2 regions of the Paenibacillus agaridevorans genome follow, and region 2 is predicted to be linked to the other one. Evidence: a T-box and tRNA genes for the amino acid it is inferred to sense, from the RefSeq annotation. Region 2 holds a T-box; the other holds one or more tRNA genes.

Region 1 (3,408 bases), 3.0 Mb from region 2:
ATTAGAAGGAAAGGAATCATGTCGTAATACAATCGGCTGCCCACTGTGAGATGATCGGGCAAGGAATAAGCCGGTTCATCGGAGTCCAGCTGCTGCTGGAGCCATTCGCTTAACCGCTCGGCGAACCGTTCCGAATCGCTAATGTTAGCATTCGGCTTCGCGGGCGGGTTGCGCACCGTCATGTAAAGCGTCCAACTGATCAGATCCTTTTCCTTCGTCGTCAACGAAGTGTCCGCGATTTCAAGCACGGACAGCTCCTGTTTCTGCCTTCCTGCAATAAACCAGGTCGACGACTCTGCCTTTTCGATTCTTGTACCGGGGGCAAGTGCTTCGCTCTTATCGGGCTGCCACTTTACATCGGCTTCTTGTACGAACGTTTCCCATTCCTGGACCGTTCTCGTTTTCAATTGAATAGGGCTATTCAGAATGTGCTGCAGCGGCATCAACCAGTCTGTCTTGCTCATTACTTAATCTCCACTCTCCATGAATAGACGCTTTTTTATCATTGTACCATAACCCTGCGATGAATATTAATTAGCATCCGTTTGACCCTACTCCCGATTCATGATACTCTACTGCCAAACGATTCCTGGGGGCAATATATGCCCCAGCCACGAAGGAGAACTGTTCTATGTCCACAATCGCAATCATTTCCGGTAGTCCCAATGCAACTTCCCGTCTCAACGGCATCATCGATTACGCCCGTAAGGAAATAGAATCCCTTGGTCACACGACTAATACGATAACCGTAGTATCTCTGCCTGCTGATGATCTTGTCCATGCCAGATTCGGCAGCGCCTCCATTGTAGAGGCCAACCGGATCGTCGAAGAGGCGGATGCCGTCATCATTGCCAGCCCAGTATACAAAGCTTCCTACACTGGCGTATTGAAAGCTTATATCGACCTGCTCCCGCAGAAAGGGCTGGAAGGCAAACTTGTTGCCCCTCTCTTCATCGGCGGTACGCTTGCTCACTTATTGAGCATCGATTATTCATTAAAACCGGTCCTGTCTTCCATGGGAGCAAGACACTTCGTTCGTGGCGTCTATGCGACAGACGAACTGGTGACACGCATTCAAGACGGCTCAGTCGAAACCAAATTCGAGCTCGGCGCCGAGCTGCAAGGACGTCTTCAAGAGACGGTAAAGGAGCTCGATGCAGAATTGCGTATGAGAGCGGCGTTTAATAAATAGTACGTGGCGATAATAAAAGGGCCGACGCATGATGAAATGCGTCGGCCCTTTTCATGTAAGAAAATCCGTGTAGACATCCGTCACTCAGCGCTTAACGGACATAGGAAAAAATATTGGCATCTTCCGAGCGCCTGTTATCTTCATCATGAACAAATAGCTTTTCTCCTGAGGCTGTCGATTCATTCATTGTGAGTAACGGAGCTGAAACGTTCTTCTTTCGCTAACGGACCTCTGCGCCTCTATTTGCAGCATTTTCGCGATATTGAAAATCTAACGGACTTAGATGACGCTATTTGGTGCATTTCCGCCCATTCTATGCGATTTTGACGGAAGTAAGGTCGTCTGTGTCCGTTACCATTTGAACAGGCCCCATTTTTGCGAAATAGCGACTGTGGTGTCCGTTACGATCAGCCTTTACTTCACTGCGCTGCCGTCCACAATGAATCGACAGCCTCCTGTCCGCTAGATTGGTTAGAAGTCAAAATACGGGCACATAATGTCGTTGATGTCCGTTAGATTTATAAGCTAATATAAGCTGCATGTAGAAATCGCCATATTGCGTCATTTCCATACAACAAAAAAAGAGGCATCGCCTCTTGTCTGGTTAATTAGTAATAAAAACTGGTGAGCCATGAAGGACTCGAACCTTCGACACCCTGATTAAAAGTCAGGTGCTCTACCAACTGAGCTAATGGCTCCTGTTAAGGAACTGGTGGAGGATGATGGATTCGAACCACCGAACCCGAAGGAAGAGATTTACAGTCTCCCGCGTTTGGCCACTTCGCTAATCCTCCACGTTATAAATCCTAATGGTGGCTCGGGACGGAATCGAACCGCCGACACGAGGATTTTCAGTCCTCTGCTCTACCGACTGAGCTACCGAGCCTTACTTGCTAAGTTATAAAGAAATGGCGGAGCTGACGGGATTCGAACCCGCGGTCTCCTGCGTGACAGGCAGGCATGTTAGGCCTCTACACCACAGCTCCAGGAATTGAATGGTGGAGGATGACGGGATCGAACCGCCGACCCTCTGCTTGTAAGGCAGATGCTCTCCCAGCTGAGCTAATCCTCCATATGGTAGCGGCGAAGGGGATCGAACCCCCGACCTCACGGGTATGAACCGTACGCTCTAGCCAGCTGAGCTACACCGCCACATGTTTCCCCGAATTGTGTCTCTTGCAGCGCTCGGGGTCGCTTACAAGGTCAGGCAATGACATCGCCAAATGTCATGTGCAAATCTGTTGTTTGAGATGGAGCTTGTCCACCTGAACAACCGGATTGCGCCCTGAAAACTGGATACGAAAGTGTGCTGAATCTTTAGCTTGCTTACCGGCTGTATGACCAAATAAGCGATTAGGATAAGCCCTCGACCGATTAGTATTCGTCAGCTCCACACATTGCTGTGCTTCCACCCCGAACCTATCAACCTCGTCGTCTTCAAGGGGTCTTACATACTGGGAAATCTCATCTTGAGGGGGGCTTCACGCTTAGATGCTTTCAGCGCTTATCCCGTCCGTACTTGGCTACCCAGCGGTGCTCCTGGCGGAACAACTGGTACACCAGCGGTACGTCCATCCCGGTCCTCTCGTACTAAGGACAGCTCCTCTCAAATTTCCTACGCCCGCGACAGATAGGGACCGAACTGTCTCACGACGTTCTGAACCCAGCTCGCGTACCGCTTTAATGGGCGAACAGCCCAACCCTTGGGACCTACTTCAGCCCCAGGATGCGATGAGCCGACATCGAGGTGCCAAACCTCCCCGTCGATGTGGACTCTTGGGGGAGATAAGCCTGTTATCCCCAGGGTAGCTTTTATCCGTTGAGCGATGGCCCTTCCATTCGGTACCACCGGATCACTAAGCCCGACTTTCGTCCCTGCTCGACTTGTAGGTCTCGCAGTCAAGCTCCCTTATGCCTTTGCACTCTTCGAATGATTTCCAACCATTCTGAGGGAACCTTTGGGCGCCTCCGTTACATTTTAGGAGGCGACCGCCCCAGTCAAACTGCCCGCCTGACACGGTCCCCGTACCGGATTCACGGTACCAGGTTAGAACTCCGATACGATCAGGGTGGTATCCCAACGGCGCCTCCACCGAAGCTGGCGCTCCGGCTTCAAAGGCTCCCACCTATCCTGTACAGATCGTACCAAAGTCCAATATCAAGCTGCAGTAAAGCTCCATGGGGTCTTTCCGTCTTGTCGCGGGTAACCTGCATCT
Region 2 (3,408 bases):
GTCCCTTATTTTCGACCGGGACGGGGATATGTGGGAAGGCATCGAGAGGATCAAGAGCGTCGTTCTGAGCGTAGAAGAGTAGCCCCAAAACAAAGTGAACTGGAGGGTAGATCCATAAGCGTTATTAATGCCTATGGACGCTAACCAGCGTGACTTTACGATCCATCGGCGTTTTTAACGCCTACAACTGCTCGTTCGCCTGCTTTTTGGAACCAAAAGCGTTATTAACGCCTATGGACGCTAACCAGCGTGACTTTACGATCCATCGGCGTTTTTAACGTCTACAGCTGCTCGTTCGCCTGCTTTTTGGAGCCATAAGCGTTATTAACGCCTATGGACACAAATCTGAGTGACTTTACGATCCATCGGCGTTTTTAACGCCTACAGCTGCTCGTTCGCCTACTTTTTGGAGCCATAAGCGTTATTAACGCCTATGGACACAAATCTGAGTGACTTTACGATCCATCGGCGTTTTTAACGCCTACAGCTGCTCGTTCGTCTGCTTTTTGGAGCCATAAGCGTTATTAACGCCTATGGACACTAATCTGAGTTACTTTACGATCCATCGGCGTTTTTAACGCCTACAGCTGCTCGTTCGCCTACTTTTTGGAGCCTAGCTGCACTGTTGTCTGTTAGATTTTCAATCTTTTGATCACAAGTCTCGGAATTGTATAATTTCCCAACCAACAAAAAGACGCCCTGCCATCCAGTACAATCACCTGGATGCGAGCGTCTTTATTGTTCGGTATAAATGTTGCCGCTTATGCCATTTTTACGAGGCTGTAGTTCTTTTTGCCTTTGCGGATAATGATAAAGCGGCCGCCGATGGCTTGACCTTCGGACACCTCAAGCGTGAGGTCGGTTACGCGTTCGCCGTTCATGGAGATGGCGCCGTTCGTAATATCTTCGCGCGCTTGGCGTTTGGATGGTTCGATGCCGAGATCCACGAGCCAGTCGACGATGTTTTTCGCCTCGCGGCCCGATTCGAACGTCGGCATTTCCTTGAAGCCCTGCTCGATCTCGTCCGCCGTCAAGGAGCCGATATCGCCCGTGAACAGAGCCGCCGTAATACGCTTCGCCTGCTCCAGCAGTTCCTCGCCGTGCACAAATCTCGTCATCTCTTCGGCAAGCTTTTTCTGAGCTTCGCGTTTATGCGGCTCTGACTGCACCTTTTCCGCGAGCGACTCGATCTCTTCCATCGACAAGAAGGTAAAGTATTTCAAGTATTTGACGACATCGCGGTCGTCCGTATTCGCCCAGAACTGGTAGAATTCGAACGGCGTCGTTTTGTTCGGATCGAGCCAGATCGCGCCGCCCGCCGTCTTGCCGAACTTCGTCCCGTCCGCTTTAAGCATGAGCGGAATCGTTAGCCCAAATGCCTTGGCTTCGCTGCCTTCCTTCTTTCGGATCAGGTCCAGGCCGCTCGTAATGTTGCCCCATTGATCGGAGCCGCCGATTTGCAATTGCACATCCTCGTTCTGGAAAAGGTGAAGGTAGTCGAGCGATTGCAGAATCTGGTACGAAAACTCAGTGAAAGAGATTCCGCTGTCGAGACGACTGGACACGACGTCCTTCGCCAGCATCGTGTTGATGCTGAAGTTTTTGCCGTAGTCGCGCAGAAATTCGATAACGTTGATCTTGTGCGTCCAGTCGTAGTTGTTGACCATCCGAATGTTGTTGTCGCCATCCGTGACGAACAGCTTGCGCAGCTGCGCCGTTAGCGCTTCAACATTGTCCTGGATCTGCTCCAGCGTCTGCAGGGATCTCTCCGACGTACGACCGCTTGGATCACCAATAGTACCCGTTGCGCCGCCGATCAGGATAACAGGACGATGGCCGGCCAGCTGGAATCGCTTTAGCACCATAAAGGGGATCAAATGTCCGATATGCATGCTGTCGCCCGTAGGATCCACGCCGCAGTATAGCGACACGGCTTTCTCGTTCGTCAAGGCGCGAAGTCCCTCCGCGTCGGTCTGCTGATTAATGGCGTCTCGCCATTCCAATTCGTCGATAATGTTCATTTGCTCTGCACTCCTTCGATTGTTCGTGGAATTAAGGGAAACGGTTGCGCTAACCCTTTAAATGCTTGGAAACTAGGCAAAACGGCTACGCCGTCCAGTGGAGGCGGGGCGCGTTTCGATTCGAGAATTATTGAGAAAGCACGGCGAAATCCTATACTTTCTTAACAATTAAAAAAACGCCCCTAGTCTATTGAAGACATAGGGACGATTATTAACCGTGTTACCACCCAAATTGCATCAACTAAGCAGCGCCCGCGGACGTGTCGTTGATACCACTCTAGGCGAGATATCGTTCGCCAATCCGCTCGGCATTACCCGAGATGCTCCAGAGTGTATTTCGCAGGCTTCATGTGTACCGGGTTCCATCGCCCCCCGGCTTTCTGAGACAGGGACTAAGCCGCTACTGCGCTCTTTCGACGCAAGTCGCTTATAAGATTAAAGCAAGTATAGAGAATGACGCATGGATTGTCAACCGTCTCTATCGATGTCTGTGTCGATGCCTGTGTCGACGTCTCTCCCGTCTCGGTCTCTGTCCGCTCCATTGGCCCGTTTCTCTCTCGCATCCGAAGGGGGGTACCCGTAATATCGTTTAAACAGCTTGCTAAACGTATAAATATCGGCATACGCCAACGCATCCGCTACTTCCGTTACGGTCATGGCCGTCTCCTCCAGCAAGTGGACCGCGCGCTCCATGCGCAGCTTCGAAATCGTTTCCTTAAGCGTCAGCCCGGTATGACGTTTCATGAGCGAGCTAACGTAACGAGCGGTGAGACCCGAGGGGGCTGCTACAGATTCGTAATCGATCTCCTCCGACAGCCGAAACCGTATCTCGTTATGCACTTGCTGGATCATCTGTTCAACATAATAGTTGCGCTGCGGCATAAGCTGCCTTTCCATTGCCTTGCGCCAACGGGTCAGAATCAACTTAAGCAGCAGGTCGAACTCGGCTTCCTCCCCCGTCTCCGCCAAAGAAGCCAAATCGACAAGCTGATGAAGCAACGGCTCCATCCGGTAAGTATCCCCAATATGGACGCAGCGCTGCTCGGTCAATGGATCGGGCAGCTCTCTCCAGTGCTTCGTTTTTATATTCACAATTGTAAAATGGCAATAGAGTACAGTAAGCGGATTGTTCGGGCGATGGCTGGCTTTGATCTCGTCGCCAGGATGCAATATAAAGCATGAGCCAGGGCGAATGTTATACTTGTCTCCGTTGATCCACATATCCCCTTGTCCTTTGGCGGCATACCAGAGGTCGTAATCCGGCAGCGGAAGCGGCTGCCAGGACCAGTTCGGCTCACATCTGGCTTTGCCGCTCGAGCCGCTTCTCGCAAAAAAACGCTCTTCCCAAGGCCATGCTGCCGACTCTCCGCCAAACGTGATTCCCATC

Evidence for each region. The T-box of region 2 lies ahead of tyrS (tyrosine--tRNA ligase). A T-box ahead of a tRNA ligase gene usually reads a tRNA of that ligase, here a tRNA-Tyr.
Region 1: it encodes a tRNA-Tyr, which carries the amino acid that the T-box ahead of tyrS (tyrosine--tRNA ligase) is inferred to sense. The anticodon was not compared.

Annotation. Positions count from the first base shown of each region.
Region 1 covers NZ_CP075889.1:6,137,334-6,140,741, forward strand. The annotation lists gene KJW29_RS24555 (PucR family transcriptional regulator) at 1-464, opposite strand, end outside; gene ssuE (NADPH-dependent FMN reductase) at 632-1,192, shown strand; tRNA gene KJW29_RS24565 (tRNA-Lys) at 1,815-1,890, opposite strand; tRNA gene KJW29_RS24570 (tRNA-Tyr) at 1,903-1,986, opposite strand; tRNA gene KJW29_RS24575 (tRNA-Phe) at 2,003-2,078, opposite strand; tRNA gene KJW29_RS24580 (tRNA-Asp) at 2,102-2,178, opposite strand; tRNA gene KJW29_RS24585 (tRNA-Val) at 2,189-2,264, opposite strand; tRNA gene KJW29_RS24590 (tRNA-Met) at 2,268-2,344, opposite strand; rRNA gene KJW29_RS24595 (23S ribosomal RNA) at 2,547-3,408, opposite strand, start outside.
Region 2 covers NZ_CP075889.1:3,141,306-3,144,713, forward strand. The annotation lists gene KJW29_RS13515 (sugar phosphate isomerase/epimerase family protein) at 1-82, shown strand, start outside; gene tyrS (tyrosine--tRNA ligase) at 762-2,021, opposite strand; T-box leader at 2,219-2,447, opposite strand; gene KJW29_RS13525 (AraC family transcriptional regulator) at 2,490-3,408, opposite strand, start outside.